One region of the Bacillus altaicus genome, then DNA from elsewhere that is predicted to be linked to it. Evidence: predicted binding sites of a transcription regulator. Region 1 holds the regulator's gene; the other holds the start of a gene.
What was found. Region 1 encodes LexA, which represses DNA repair genes until DNA is damaged. Its sites were predicted from a motif close to CGAACATATGTTCG; they were not measured.
Positions count from the first base shown of each region.

Region 1 (7,644 bases):
ATCTTCATTGATTTTCTTCAAATCATCTAGCACTTGCTTTGTTGTCAACGGATCTAACGATGCAACAGGTTCATCTGCCAATATGATTTTCGCTTCTTGCGCCAACGCTCTAGCAATCGATACACGTTGCTGTTGTCCTCCTGATAATTCATCAGCCCTCGCATATGCTTTTTCTAAAATATTCACTCTTTTTAACGATTGAAATGCAAGCTCCAAATCCTCTTTTGGAAATAGACCTAACGTTGTACGCAGTGTCGAATGATACCCAACACGGCCAGCTAATACATTCTTCAATACCGTTGACCGCTTTACAAGGTTAAAGCTTTGAAAAATCATACCTATATCCCGGCGCATACGTCGTAACCCTTTTCCTTTTGCAGCAGTAATAGACTCACCTTCTATTATGATTTCACCTTCCGTAATCTCATGAAGGCGATTTACCGATCTGAGAAGTGTAGACTTTCCAGCCCCGGATAACCCTACCATTACAACAAACTCACCTTTTTGAATTTTTAAGTTTATATTATTCAATCCTTTTGTACCATTCGGATACACTTTGGAGACATTTCGAAACTCTATCACACATCTTACCTACCTTCTATGTATTCAAAACGGCAAACTAACTGAAACTACACCCCTTCCAGTTAGCTTCCATTTCCATATGTATTATTGCGTTTTTACTTTCTTTCCGTATTCACGAACGATATCAAATTTACTATCATCAGATTTAACGTATCCTTCATGTGAGTATACTTCTTTAATGATTTTGTGCCCTTCCTCATTCTTTCCTATTTCAATGAAAGCATCCTGTAATTTCTTGCTCCACTCTGCATCTAAATCAGAACGTACAGAAATCGTATCGTTTGGAATTTTCTCCGTAAATTTCACTATTTTCGTTTGATCGAATATATTAGGATAATCTTTTTTTACAATATTACGAGCATCTTGGAATACAACAGCTGCATCTACATCACCATTTAAAAGAGCAATAAGTGACTGATCATGACCTTTTAATGTAACAGGTTTCACATCTTTCAACGGATCAATTCCCTCTTTTAACAATACAGCCGCAGGCCATACATACCCCGCTGACGATGTTACATCTTGATAACCAATTTTTTTACCTTTTAAATCTTTTACACTGTTAATATTAGAATCTTTCTTAACAACAAACTCAGATTTATAAAAGTCTACTAAATCTTTTGTAGGAGCGCCTGTCTCATCATCTACACCAAAACGTTGTGCCTGTAAAATTACATTTGCAGCCTTTTTCTCATGCGCTAACACATACGCTGTTGGAGGTAAAAAGCCTACATCTACTTGCTTAGATGCCATCGCTTCTACAATTGTATTGTAATTCGTTGAAATACTAACTTTTACCGGCATATTTAATTTATCACTTAATAGCTTTTCCAACGGTTTTGCCTTCGCCTCTAACGTATCTGCATTTTGAGAAGGAACAAATTGAACATTTAAAGTCTTCGGTACATAACCTTTTTTCGTATCTTCATTTTTACTTGCACTTGATTCCTTCGTTCCACAGCCACTTAATAATCCCGCTGCTAGTACAACTGTTGTACTCATTACAAAAACTTTTTTCAACATATTAATGCCTCCATTTTTGTTTTTATAAAATAACCTTCCGTAAACATGAAGAAATATATCACACATTTTCACGAATAATCCCCTATTTACAGAATCTTTACACATTCTATACATTCACATTAAATTTCCCTTCATATATTTGATATGCTTAATTAGTAGATAACAATAGAAAAGGTGAATGATATTGAATCAAAATCAAATTGTAACTTTAAACATCTTATTAACAAGCGATATACATGGTACTGTTTATCCAATTCACTACCAAGATAACTCCCAAGCAGACATTGGTTTAGCTAAGATTTCCACTCTTATAAAAAAAGAACGTTCTCAAAACACAAACGTTCTTTTAATTGATAACGGGGACTTCATTCAAGGAACACCATTTACTTATCATTACGCTACATACGAAAAAGATATGGAAAACCCAATGTCCTTATTAGCCAACTACTTAGAGTATGACATTGCAATTATCGGAAATCATGAATTTAATTATGGAATGGATATATTAAATAATGCTGTGGCTACTGCAAATTCCCCTTATCTATCAGCAAACATTTTAGATAAAAACAGAAAAGAACCTTATTTCGGGAAACCATATATAATAAAACATATTGAATCAAATATAAAAATTGCTATTTTAGGGGTGACAACGCATTACATCCCCCATTGGGAACAAGCACATCATATTAAAGATTTACAATTTGAAGATGCATTTGAAACAACAAAAAAATGGGTTTCTTACATCCGTAAACATGAAAAACCAGATTTACTAGTCGTAGCCTATCACGGGGGATTTGAACGCGATTTACAAACCGGAGTACCGACTGAAGTTTTAACAGGTGAAAACCAAGGATATGCAATGTGCCATGAAATTGAAGGCATAGATATTTTACTAACAGGCCACCAACACCGAGAAATCGCTCACACCGTGATGAATGGTGTAACAATTTTACAGACCGGATGCAATGGACACTCAGTTGGAAAAGTAACAGTAACATTCGAAAAAGCAGAACAAAAATGGGTGAAAAAAGAGAGTTATTCAGAGTTATTGCCCGTACAAGGAATTGCGGCAGACCAAGATGTTCTTTCCTTGGTTGACGATTATGAAGAGAAAACACAAAATTGGCTTGATAAACCTATTGGACTAATCTATGGGGACATGCAAATTTCAGATGCTATGCAAACTCGTTTGCAAGACCACCCTTTTATTGAATTCATAAATAAAATACAGATGGATATAGCTAATGTTTCAATTTCTTGCACAAGTTTGTTCCATAATACATCTCCAGGTTTCCCGAAACATGTAACAATGCGTGACATCGTTTCTAATTATATTTATCCAAATACATTAAAAGTAATTAGAATAACCGGAGCGGATATAAAAGATGCTCTCGAACTCTCTGCTTCTTATTTCACATTAAAAGCAGATGGATCCATCATCGTAACCCCTACCTACATAGAACCAAAGCCGCAACACTATAATTACGATATGTGGGAAGGGATTTCGTACGTATTAAACATTTCAAAACCAATTGGTGAGAGAGTAGAGTCTTTGCAGTATAAAGGCACTCCTCTTAATATGAATGAAGAATATGACGTTGTTATGAATAATTATCGTGCAAGTGGCGGCGGGAATTTCTTTATGTTTCAAAATAAACTAGTAGTAAAAGACATACCAACAGATATGTCTGAACTTATCGCTAACTATATATTGAAGCATAAAAGGATAGAAGCAACGAAAAATGAAAACTGGAAAGTTATTAAATAACAATTTTAAAAAATAAAAAAAGATGGGCTGCGCCCATCTTTTAATTTAATTTTGCATTATCTTGCTTTTTTAAAGCTTTTAATTTCGCCGGTGTAACATCCGTTCCTTCTTCGTTAACGACTTTAATTCCTTTTAATTCGTTTAACATATTTTGACGAAATCCTTTTAAATATTGTTCACGTAGCGATTGGCGCTCACGTTGTTCTTCTTCAGTTAAGCCTTCAGCTTTTGCTTTTTTCGCTAAGAAGTTAATGCGTTCAATGAGTTCTTGACTTGGCATCTCGAATCCCCCTTCTACTCAAAACTGATTATTATCATACAATAGTTAGTCCTCTTTATCAAGCAATTGCTTTGTATACTCTACATACCTTCGATGTACAGTTGCTTTTGAAACATCATGACCAAAACCACGAAGTGTTGCTGCAATTTCTTCAAAAGTTAATTCATTCCGGCGCAAACGTACAATTTCCTCAATTGGCACTTCTTTTTTCTCACGTCCTACGCTTAAATGACGATTTTTCAAATTATTCTCTGGACGAAATCCTTTCTCCACTGCTCTTTGCATGCCACGTTTAATTTTTAAATTGTGGATCTTTCTTTGATACTCTTCAACGATCCCAATTATATTTAGCACCATCGAATCAGAATCTGAAAGCTGTAATTCACCACTATGCGTGTGCGTATAAACTTTTATCCCCTCTTTATGTAAACAATGCATTAACGCAATCTTTGCATTTCCTCTACCAAGACGCGTTTCATCTTGTATAAGTAGTACATCAACTTGTTCATCTCGAATTGTATCTAGCACTTCTAATATGCCATTACGTTCAATTGTATAACCGCTAGCCTGCTCTTCAATTACCTTTGTAACATCCATTTGATAGCGCTCAGCTAAATGCAATAATTCATCTTTTTGACGCAATAATGATGTTTCCTGTTCTTCTTTTGTTGTGCTCACACGTGCATAAATAATTGCATTCATTTTGAACCCTTCTTTCTCACTATATTTTCCTTATAGTGTATCATAAATTCGCCTTTCGTTCGAACTTATGTTTGTAGAATGTTTTTTCGCATGTTATACTTAATAATAAGAAAAATGAAAGAAAACGAGGTGTTAGAAAACATGGAAAAGTTAACGAAACGCCAGCAAGACATTCTCGACTTTATTAAGCTAAAAGTACAAGAAAAAGGATATCCACCTTCCGTACGTGAAATCGGTCAAGCAGTCGGCCTCGCTTCTAGTTCTACAGTGCACGGACATTTATCACGACTAGAAGAAAAAGGATATATCCGACGCGATCCAACAAAACCACGCGCAATTGAAATTTTAGGTGACAACCGAACGGAAACACAATCTGTTATTCAAGTTCCAATCGTCGGAAAAGTTACTGCCGGTTTACCGATTACAGCAGTCGAAAGTGTAGAAGATCACTTCCCACTTCCAGCTAGTATCGTTGCTGGAGCAGATCAAGTGTTTATGTTACGTATTTCTGGAGATAGCATGATTGAAGCTGGTATCTTTGATGGTGATTTAGTTGTTGTTCGCCAACAACAGTCTGCAAACAACGGTGAAATTGTAGTTGCTTTAACAGAAGATAACGAAGCAACTGTTAAACGTTTCTATAAAGAAAAAGATCATTTCCGTCTACAACCGGAAAACTCTTCACTAGAACCTATTATTTTAAAACAAGTGTCAGTTATTGGAAAAGTAATTGGCGTATATCGTGATTTACATTAAAAATAATAAAAAGAAGATAATTCCCTTATTTATATAGGGCATTATCTTCTTTTTATATTTTGATAGATTTCCGTTCATTCAAAAGAATTCATTTCATTAATTATTAACGCGTTTCAATAGTAACATCTCCAGCAGCGGTTTTACCGCTAATCTTTTTACTACCATTACCAATCGTTATATTTTTATTGTCCTCTTTAAAAATTGTCACGTCTCCAGCAGCGGTTTGCCCAGTGATAACTGCATCTTGTGGTTTTTCCAATAAAGTAATATCTACATCTCCAGCAGTTGAACTTGCCTCTAAATCATATTTAGAATCATGATCAATAATATCTATATCCCCACTAGCCGTTTTTGCTGTTACTTTCCCTATTACTTTTTTAAAATTCACCTTACCAGCTTTTGTAGACCCCTCTACACTCTTTGCTGTTACATGTTTCAAATCCACTTCTCCGGCGAGTGTTTCAACACTTACGCGGTCACTTTTCACATTACTTATTTCTATTTGTCCAGCGGATGAATTTACTTTTATCTCTTGATAAGAACGTTCAGGTACTAATATAGTCAATCTAGGCGTTTGAAATCCAAAATTGTAAAATGAAAAATCAAATGAAACACCTTTTTCTATTTCCCCTATGACTTTTAACGTATCACCATCTTCAGCAATACGAATCTCCTGTTTACTTACGTCTCCTGTTTGCTTTACATAAAAAGAGGAATCAGGAGATTTTTGGACAACAATATCTCCTGCATCTAACTTAACTTCTACATTTTTTAGCGTTTCGTTTTTAATTACGTCCTCTTTATCTCCTTTTTCTGCAGTTTGTACTGCTTTTTCATATGTTTGTGAAATCCCTATTACTCCAATAATGATACAAGCGATAGCTACTAATAATATCTTTTTCATCATCTACTCCCCTTTTATCATTTTGAAGTTCCAGACTACATAGCGTACACATAATCTTTTAAACCACCTCGTACTATAATAAGCTACAATACATAACAACAAACCTACTCCAACAAACGTTATACTAACGAAAAGATCCAACCATATAAAAGTGCCCATAAATACTTTTACAATAACGAAAAATGGTGTCACTACACTAGCAATCCCACCGACCCAAAAAGAAAATATAAAACCGATAATTGCAACTAACGGGCCTAACACAATAATAAAATTAAACAAGCTAAGTCCAACCGCCGCCATGACAGCTCTTGTTATATTCGAAGTCGATGGATCCTTTTTCATCTCATCAAAGCGATACAAAGCAAGCAAGTCTTTCGCAATTACCTTTGGAGAGCCAAGTCCCTTTATTATTTCTGATTCAGTTTTCCCCTCTTCCATCCCAAACTGAAAGTGCTCTTCATAATCAAATAAAATATCTTGTCGCTCTTCTTCTGGTAACTTTCTAAGATGACTTGATAATTCTTTAAGAAACTGTTCTTTACTCATCCCATTCCACCCCTTCAATAATTTCTTGAACACCTTTAGCAAAATCACGCCACTCTGTTACTAATAACGTAAGTTGCATCTCTCCTTGCTCTGTTAGTTGATAATATTTACGGGGCGGTCCTTCCGTGGATTCTTTTAAATACGTTTGAAAATATCCCTCTTTCGTTAAACGACGTAATAACGGATATACAGAACCTTCCGATATTAAAAATTTATTAGAGATTTGCTGAACAAGTTCATAACCATAACAATCCTTACGTTTTACAAGTGCCAATACACACAGTTCTAACACACCTTTTTTAAACTGAACGTTCAAGGACAATCCCCCTTTCTCATTTTAGTACTGTTCAATACACGGTACCTGCTTTACCCATAATATACCACTCAGTACTATTTATTGCAAGGTACTAAATTATATTTATTCCCTAAATTTACAAAATACAAATATAAAAGCCCGAATAAGATCTGTTATAACTGACCATTATCCGGGCTATCATTCAACTCTAATTACAATAATACAAAATTTCATTCAATCTTTCTCCTCTATGAACCCACTTCCATTTGTGACCCTAATAAATTTCGAAACACACCTTTTCTCTCTTTAGCCAATTGATTAAATTCACCCTTTTGAACAATTTCACCTTTTCCTAAAACAATAACTTGATCTGCATTACGGATCGTAGATAACCGATGCGCAATAACAACAATAGTCATCGTTCCTTTCAATCTTTCTATTGCTGATTGGATCTTTACTTCATTTTCAGTATCTAATGCACTCGTAGCTTCATCTAATACTAAAATGGATGGTTGTCTTAAAATAGCTCGAGCTAGTACAAGTCGTTGACGTTCACCACCTGAAAGTCTCACTCCACGATCTCCAATGAGAGTATCAAGCCCTTTTGGAAGCATTCGTACAAATTCAGCTGCCGCCGCAAAATCTAATGCAGTCCAAATTTGTTCTTCACTCGCATTCGGCTCAATCATCAATAAATTTTCTCTTATGCTTGCATTAAATAAAAAAGGATCTTGTGGCACATAACTAATAGCCCGTCTCAATGACAATAAATTTTCACTTGTAAGAGG
Region 1 covers NZ_CM143394.1:2,064,516-2,072,159, reverse strand. Annotated here, with positions in the region: gene phnC (phosphonate ABC transporter ATP-binding protein) at 1-582, opposite strand, end outside; gene ACE38F_RS10895 (phosphate/phosphite/phosphonate ABC transporter substrate-binding protein) at 667-1,605, opposite strand; gene ACE38F_RS10890 (bifunctional metallophosphatase/5'-nucleotidase) at 1,790-3,373, shown strand; gene ACE38F_RS10885 (DUF896 domain-containing protein) at 3,414-3,653, opposite strand; gene ACE38F_RS10880 (YneB family resolvase-like protein) at 3,699-4,355, opposite strand; gene lexA (transcriptional repressor LexA) at 4,497-5,111, shown strand; gene ACE38F_RS10870 (DUF4097 family beta strand repeat-containing protein) at 5,215-6,018, opposite strand; gene ACE38F_RS10865 (DUF1700 domain-containing protein) at 6,019-6,561, opposite strand; gene ACE38F_RS10860 (PadR family transcriptional regulator) at 6,554-6,877, opposite strand; gene ACE38F_RS10855 (ABC transporter ATP-binding protein) at 7,105-7,644, opposite strand, start outside.

Region 2 (7,644 bases), 760 kb from region 1:
TGCAAGCCACCTGCTTCACGAATAATTTCGTGTCCTGGACGTAGCCATAAATGATACGTATTGCTTAAAATAATGCCAGAATCCATTGCTTTTAATTCTTCTGGTGACATCGTTTTAACTGTTGCAAGTGTACCAACTGGCATAAATGTTGGTGTATCAAATGAACCGTGTGGCGTATGTACTCGACCTAAACGCGCACCCGTTTGTTTACAAGTTTTAATAAATTCATAACGAATTGCTGTCATAATTTACTCCTTTTATTTGTTTCTCATTTTAGCGTGAGATGCAACGAACATCGCATCACCGAAGCTAAAGAAACGATATTTTTCTTTTACTGCTTCATTATAAGCATGAAGTACATTATCTCTATTTGCAAATGCACTTACAAGCATAATTAATGTTGATTTCGGCAAATGGAAGTTTGTAATTAAACCATCAATTGCTTTAAATTTATATCCTGGGTACATAAAAATATCTGTCCAGCCAGAAGCGGCGCAGAGCTTACCACTATGATCTGTCGCAATCGTTTCTAACGTACGAGTTGATGTCGTACCTACTGTAATAATACGTCCACCATTCTCTTTTACGCGGTTTAATAACGCAGCTGTCTCTTCAGACATATGGTAATACTCTGCATGCATATGATGCTCTTCAATCGTATCTGCAGAAACTGGTCTAAATGTTCCAAGTCCTACATGGAGTGTAATGAATGCTAATTGAACGCCTTTTTGCTTCAATTTCTCAAGTAACTCTTCTGTAAAGTGAAGGCCAGCCGTCGGTGCTGCTGCTGAACCGATTTCCTTCGCATATACCGTTTGATAACGATCGCGATCTTCTAGCGTCTCTTTAATATACGGAGGAAGAGGCATTTCTCCAAGCTCGTCTAAAATTTCATAAAAGATGCCGTCATATGAAAACTCAAGTTGACGCCCACCTTGGTCTGCTGTTCCAATGCAAGTTGCTTTTAACTTTCCTTCACCAAAAGAGATGACAGTCCCTTCTTTTACACGCTTCGCTGGCTTTATAAGCGTTTCCCACTTATCGCCTTCTTCTTGTTTCAAAAGAAGCACTTCAATGTGTGCACCTGTATCTTCTTTCACACCGTGCAAGCGAGCAGGCATAACTTTCGTTTCATTTAAAACTAAGCAATCCCCCTCATGTAAGTAAGAAAGAATGTCCGTAAAATGTTTATGCTCAATATCTCCTGTTTCACGGTCTAACATCATCAATCTTGATGTTTCACGCTCTTCAAGCGGAATTTGTGCAATGAGTTCTTCTGGTAAATGAAAATCAAACAGATTAATATCCATAACTGTATCCACCTATTTCTTATTTGAATCGATTTATTATATACATAATGAAAGATAATGCAATACTTAACACAATACATGTAATGATAGGAAAATAAAAGGTAACGTTACCTTTTTTCACAAAAATATCGCCTGGAAGCCTTCCTATGAACTTCCAAGCTAATCCAACAACAATGAGCAAAATACCAGCTGTAATAAGCAGCTTTGGCATCTCCGTCATACTTTTGGCATCTCCATTCCGAAATGCTCATATGCGAGCGGTGTTACGATCCGGCCTCTTGGCGTTCTTTGTAAAAAGCCAATTTGTAATAAATACGGCTCATACACATCTTCAATCGTATGCGATTCTTCCCCAATCGTTGCTGAAACAGTTTCTAATCCAACTGGACCACCGCGGAACTTTTCAATAATACCAAGCAGTAATTTATGATCGATATGATCAAGTCCTAATTTATCTACTTGTAATAGTTCTAACGCCATTTGTGTAATTTCCATCGCAATCGTTCCGTCACTGCGAACTTGTGCGAAGTCACGTACACGTCGTAATAGACGATTCGCAATACGAGGTGTACCACGGGCACGTCTTGCAATTTCTAATGCTGCTAACGAATCTATTTCAACTTCAAACACTTCTGCTGTACGTTCTACAATCGCAGAAAGCTGATCTACTGTATAGTACTCTAATCGTGAAAGCACACCAAAACGGTCACGAAGTGGTGCTGATAATGCACCTGCACGCGTCGTTGCCCCAACTAGCGTAAATGGAGGTAAGTCTAGACGTACAGAACGAGCTGACGGTCCTTTCCCAATAACGATATCAAGGCAAAAGTCTTCCATCGCTGGGTATAACACTTCTTCAATAGATCTATGCAAACGATGAATTTCATCAATAAATAATACATCCCCAGGCTGAAGTGCTGTTAATACAGCCGCTAAATCTCCTGGTCTTTCAATTGCGGGACCTGACGTTGTTCGAATGTTAACACCCATTTCATTGGCAATAATATTCGCAAGCGTCGTTTTACCAAGTCCAGGTGGTCCATATAAAAGTACGTGATCTAACGTTTCTTCACGCATTTTCGCCGCTTCAATAAAAACTTCTAAATTATGTTTTGCTTTATCTTGGCCAATATACTGACGGAGCGTCTGTGGCCGTAATGAATACTCTAAATCCGCATCTTCGTATCCAGATTCCCCTGAAAGGAGACGTTCGTCCATTATACTCACCTCTTACCATTTAGTAAAAGACTAAGTGCCTTTTTAATATATTGATCCGTCGTTAGTGATTCTTTTAATAACTCTGGTACAACGCGAGAAACTTCTCTCTCTGCGTAACCAAGTGCTCGTAGTGCTTCAAGCGCCTCATCAAGCTCAGTTGATGAACCTTTCTTCTGATCAAAACTTTCGGCATCCGAGAACAGATCAACAAATGCATCTGGCACGACATCTGCTAGTTTTCCTTTTAAGTCTAAAATCATTTGGCGTGCTGTTTTCTTTCCGACACCTGGGAATTTCACTAAAAACTTCTCATCTTCATGTTCAATCGCTTGCACGACCTGTCCTGTTTGACCAGAAGCTAAAATTGCAAGAGCACCTTTTGGTCCAATCCCCGATACACCTAACAACTTTGTAAATAATAAACGCTCTTCACGTGTTTTAAATCCGTAAAGTGCCATAATATCTTCTCTCACATAATGATATGTATAGACACGAATTTCTTGCTTACTTCTTTGAAATACATACGGATTTGGTGTGAAAATTTGATAACCAATTCCATTATGATCAATTACGACATATTCCGGTCCTACATACTCCACGTAACCTGTAACATATTCAAACAAAATACGATCTCTCCCTCTCAAATCATGTATTCCATTTTAACATATTTAACAATAGAAAAGCGAGACTACCCCAACAAATGTTCCCCGTTTACAATTTCCGTTTTTTTCTATTGACATAAAGACAAAAAGAACATTACTATACAGGAGTCAATAATGATTATCAATATTAATTAAAGGGGTTACATCAGGATGAAACAAAGACTATTTATTTTATTTACTATTATGCTAGTTGTTCTTTCTATTGTTGGCTGTTCTTCTCAAAAAGAAGAATCAAAAGCAAAAGAACAACCAAAAACGAAAGTTGTAAAACATGCTAAAGGGGAAACAACAATTCCAGTTAATCCAAAGAGAATTGTTGACTTATCTGGATCAACAGAGGAATTATTACTCCTTGGACATAAACCTGTTGGCACAGCGAACACATATAAAGATAAAATCCAAAATCACTTAACAGACAAGCTAGACGGAGTAAAAGCAGTCGGCTGGTACTGGGCGCCTAAAGTTGATTTAGAAGCTGTTACTGCTTTAAAACCAGACTTAATTATTTTAAACAATCGTCAATTGAAAATTTATGATCAACTAGAAAAAGTTGCACCGACAGTTGTTCTAGAAACAAATCTAGAAGACTGGCGCGGTAAGTTTAAAGAAGTAGGTAAACTATTTGACGAAGAGAAGAAAGCTGACAAATGGATTGCAGACTACGATAAAAAAGCAGAGTCTTTATCTAAAAAAATTAAAGAAAAAACAAAAGATGAAAACTTTATGTTCGTTGCAGTAACACCACAAAACTTCCGTGTATACGGTAGCTTCGGATATGGTGACATACTCTTTAACGATTTAAAGCTTCCAGCAACAAAAGGTACAGATTTAAAACAAACGATGGCACAAGTATCACTAGAAGGTCTTGTTGCATTCCAGCCTGATCAAATGTTTATTGTAAACTTTGGCGGAGAAGCTGATAAAGTTTATGAAGACTATAAAAACAGTGCCGTTTGGAAAGATAATAAAGCAGTAAAAAACAATCACGTATATGAAGTATCAAATGAAGCCTTCAATACGAAAGCATTCAATCCAATCGGAAAAGATATGCTAATTGATGAAATCGCAAAAGAGATTTTAGCTAAGAATAAATAAGAAAAAAGCAGCTCACCCTGAGCTGCTTTTTTTCTTATTTTGCAATGCGTACTGCTTCATTTTTTCGATTGTCTTTACAAAACCTTCTTTTGATTTTATACGAATACCACGTTTCAATTCCGCCCGTTCATAACTTTCAAGCTTTTTCATATCAATTTGAAAGAAGGAATGGATCGCGTTATCACTTTTCGGTACCCCTTTGAAAATTTGCAATATCCCTTCCTCTGAAACACCAAAATAACCACTCGTTTTCAGTAAAGGAGAAATATCATCAACTTTCTTTTGTAATACGATTTGCACATCATCACGATCAACAAGTTGCCATTCTTTATATTGCTGCAAAAACTTTTCTAAATCCGCTACTTTTTCTGTCAGTATTTCCTCGCTTACTTCTCCATCAACATACATACGCTCTAATAAAATTGTAACTGCAGGTTCTTTTTCTGTTGTTTCTGCCCTCACATCGGATCCATAAGCTAAGCAAAACATCATAACGAAAGCTTGCACTGCAATTAGTATCCATTTCATTTCCGTTCACCTCTTCTAGGCAAAATCATACTTTCATTTGTAGCTTTTCCGGAAATGGGGGTTTTATCCATATAAACAATAGCAGTAAATTTCTAAGAAAAATAAAAAATGCAGATAAGGGTTAATCCTCATCTGCATGTATCATTTACTTTTATATAAAATGAAAGACGCCTGCAAAGCAGGCGTCTTGATGCGTTTACGGCGAGAGACCAGGCGACCACATTCGCGTGTTTAGCACTTAAGCATATCTCTCGGCTTACGTAAATTAGCTCATCGCTTTGCTAATATAACATTAATAAGATAGAAGCGCAACATGTTTCTAAACATATTTGTCTTCCTCTTTTATCAAATTGAAATTTATGTAAATTATAAATTGGTTAATGTAATATATATGTTACAATTAATGCTATAAATATAAACAGGGGATGAATGCTTTGAAAAAAATTAAAGACGAGCGCCTCATACTTCAAACGTTAAAAAACATACGCGTTGCCTTTCTCTTCCAATCAATTGGTATAATCGGCATTTTAGGTTATATCGGATTCACCGAAGGAATTAATCAAATTACGAAATCTCCATTATGGTTATTATTTATTCTTACAAGTATGTTAGTTAGTTATTTACAACTAAGTGTTTCAATCGATGTAGAAAACAGTGAAAAAGAAATGAAATTAACGCCTTATTATAAAATTGTATTACGCTCCCTTGTTGTAGGAATCGTTATGGCTATCATTTATATTATTTTCAGTCCAGAAAGGCCTCTATTTGAAGCTATTCTAACAGGTAGTATTCTCTTCATATGCTTTTTAACTTCTTATTCCATTAGTTATTTCATTAAAAAACGTCGTTTACAAGACGAAGATGAATAAAGAGGAAGGGTTCCCCCTTCCTCTTTTGTTTTACTATCGTACTGTACCAGTCAGACCGTAACGAATATCTCGGAACATATTTGTTATGTCACGATTAAAATCGTTTGTAACTGTACCATTACGTAGACGTGTACTCATTGCATCGACACGAGTAAACATGTCATTTCTTACAGAAACATATACGTTTCTATTTCCAACTTCATTCGCAACAGCTTGACGAATTTCGTTCGCCATCGTTGTTTCATTCGTCGCTGGATTACGTGGTTTTACCGCAATCGCTACATCGTTTCCATATACAACTGTAGAAACTCGATCTACGTTATTCATACGTTTTACACGATTCGTAATTTTCTCTGCAGTTTTACCATCATTATTAATGTATGAATTGTTCATTGTAATATTACGAGTTGGGTGCGGATTAGCAATTTGTCCATTGTAATTTACATCACGGTAATAATTATTATATCCTGTATCGTTACGACCGTTTCTATATGTTACATAATCTGTATAACGATCGTTACGCGCTACATTATCACGATACTGGTGTGTATCATTATAAGATGTACGCTCGTAATTATAGTTACGTCCATCCATCGCATTATTATCTTTCGGTGTACCACATGCAGCTAATGCACTGGTAACTAACAAAGAAGCAGCAATAACTTTTACTTTCGTATTCAATACAAAAACCCCCCTTGTTAGAATGAACTTCTCTTTCGAAAAGCTCCCCCTTATGATGAGTAACAGAGAGGGTTTTTACACTGTTAATATTTCACTAGGAATTTTCTAGCACTTAATGTAAATTCACCATATTCCTGACTATCATGAATACAAAAAAGGTGGGAATAACCCCACCTTTTTTAAACTTCCTCTTCATCCTCTTCTTCTGAAACTGGTTCACCAAATACATTTGGTGGGTCTGGCTGATAGTACATCGTTCCTGGCTGCGGTGCATATGCTGGCTGAGTCGGTTGATAATATAAAGGATTGGCGTATTGTGGTCCACCCGGTTGCGGACTATATAACCTACTCTCTCCTCCGCATCCACAATCTTCTTCCCCTTGTACGAGTGGTGGCATATTATTATCCATTGGCATCATATTTGGATTTGGCATAGAAGTATATTGCGGTGCCATTTGTTGATACGGCATTTGATTGTATGGATTTTGTTGCTGATAATGCGGATATTGCGGCATCATTGGCTGTTGATACGGCATTTGATATGGCATCATATTTGGCGGTTGGTTGTTATCCATTATCGGCATCATGTTCGGCATTTGATTGTTATCCATTATCGGCATCATGTTCGGCATTTGGTTGTTATCCATTATCGGCATCATATTCGGCATTTGATTGTTATCCATTATCGGCATCATATTCGGCATTTGATTGTTATCCATTATCGGCATCATATTCGGCATTTGATTGTTATCCATTATCGGCATCATGTTCGGCATTTGATTGTTATCCATTATCGGCATCATGTTCGGCATTTGATTGTTATCCATTATCGGCATTATATTTGGCATTTGGTTGTTATCCATTATCGGCATCATGTTCGGCATTTGATTGTTATCCATTATCGGCATCATGTTCGGCATTTGGTTGTTATCCATTATCGGCATCATGTTCGGTGGTTGATTGTTATCCATTATTGGCATTATATTCGGTGGTTGATTGTTATCCATTATTGGCATTATGTTCGGCACTTGAATATTAGGCGGTATTACTTGCGGGATAATAACACTTTCTTTTGATACGTTTGGTGACACTATGCTTCCTATATTTTCTTTTTTCACTTGTGGCGACACTATATTCCCTACATTTTCTTTCTTCACTTGTGGTGAGACTATGCTTCCTACATTTTCTTTCTTCACTTGCGGCGACACTATATTCCCTATATTTTCTTTTTTCACTTGCGGCGACACTATATTCCCTACATTTTCTTTTTTCACTTGCGGC
Region 2 covers NZ_CM143394.1:1,308,025-1,315,668, reverse strand. Annotated here, with positions in the region: gene tgt (tRNA guanosine(34) transglycosylase Tgt) at 1-245, opposite strand, end outside; gene queA (tRNA preQ1(34) S-adenosylmethionine ribosyltransferase-isomerase QueA) at 258-1,310, opposite strand; gene ACE38F_RS06885 (DUF2905 domain-containing protein) at 1,330-1,530, opposite strand; gene ruvB (Holliday junction branch migration DNA helicase RuvB) at 1,527-2,528, opposite strand; gene ruvA (Holliday junction DNA helicase RuvA) at 2,534-3,151, opposite strand; gene ACE38F_RS06870 (iron-hydroxamate ABC transporter substrate-binding protein) at 3,341-4,285, shown strand; gene ACE38F_RS06865 (BofC C-terminal domain-containing protein) at 4,298-4,813, opposite strand; gene ACE38F_RS06860 (branched-chain amino acid ABC transporter substrate-binding protein) at 5,248-5,682, shown strand; gene ACE38F_RS06855 (YhcN/YlaJ family sporulation lipoprotein) at 5,716-6,363, opposite strand.
Region 2: a site for LexA is predicted at 3,222-3,235, ahead of ruvA (Holliday junction DNA helicase RuvA). Genes of this name have one in related genera too.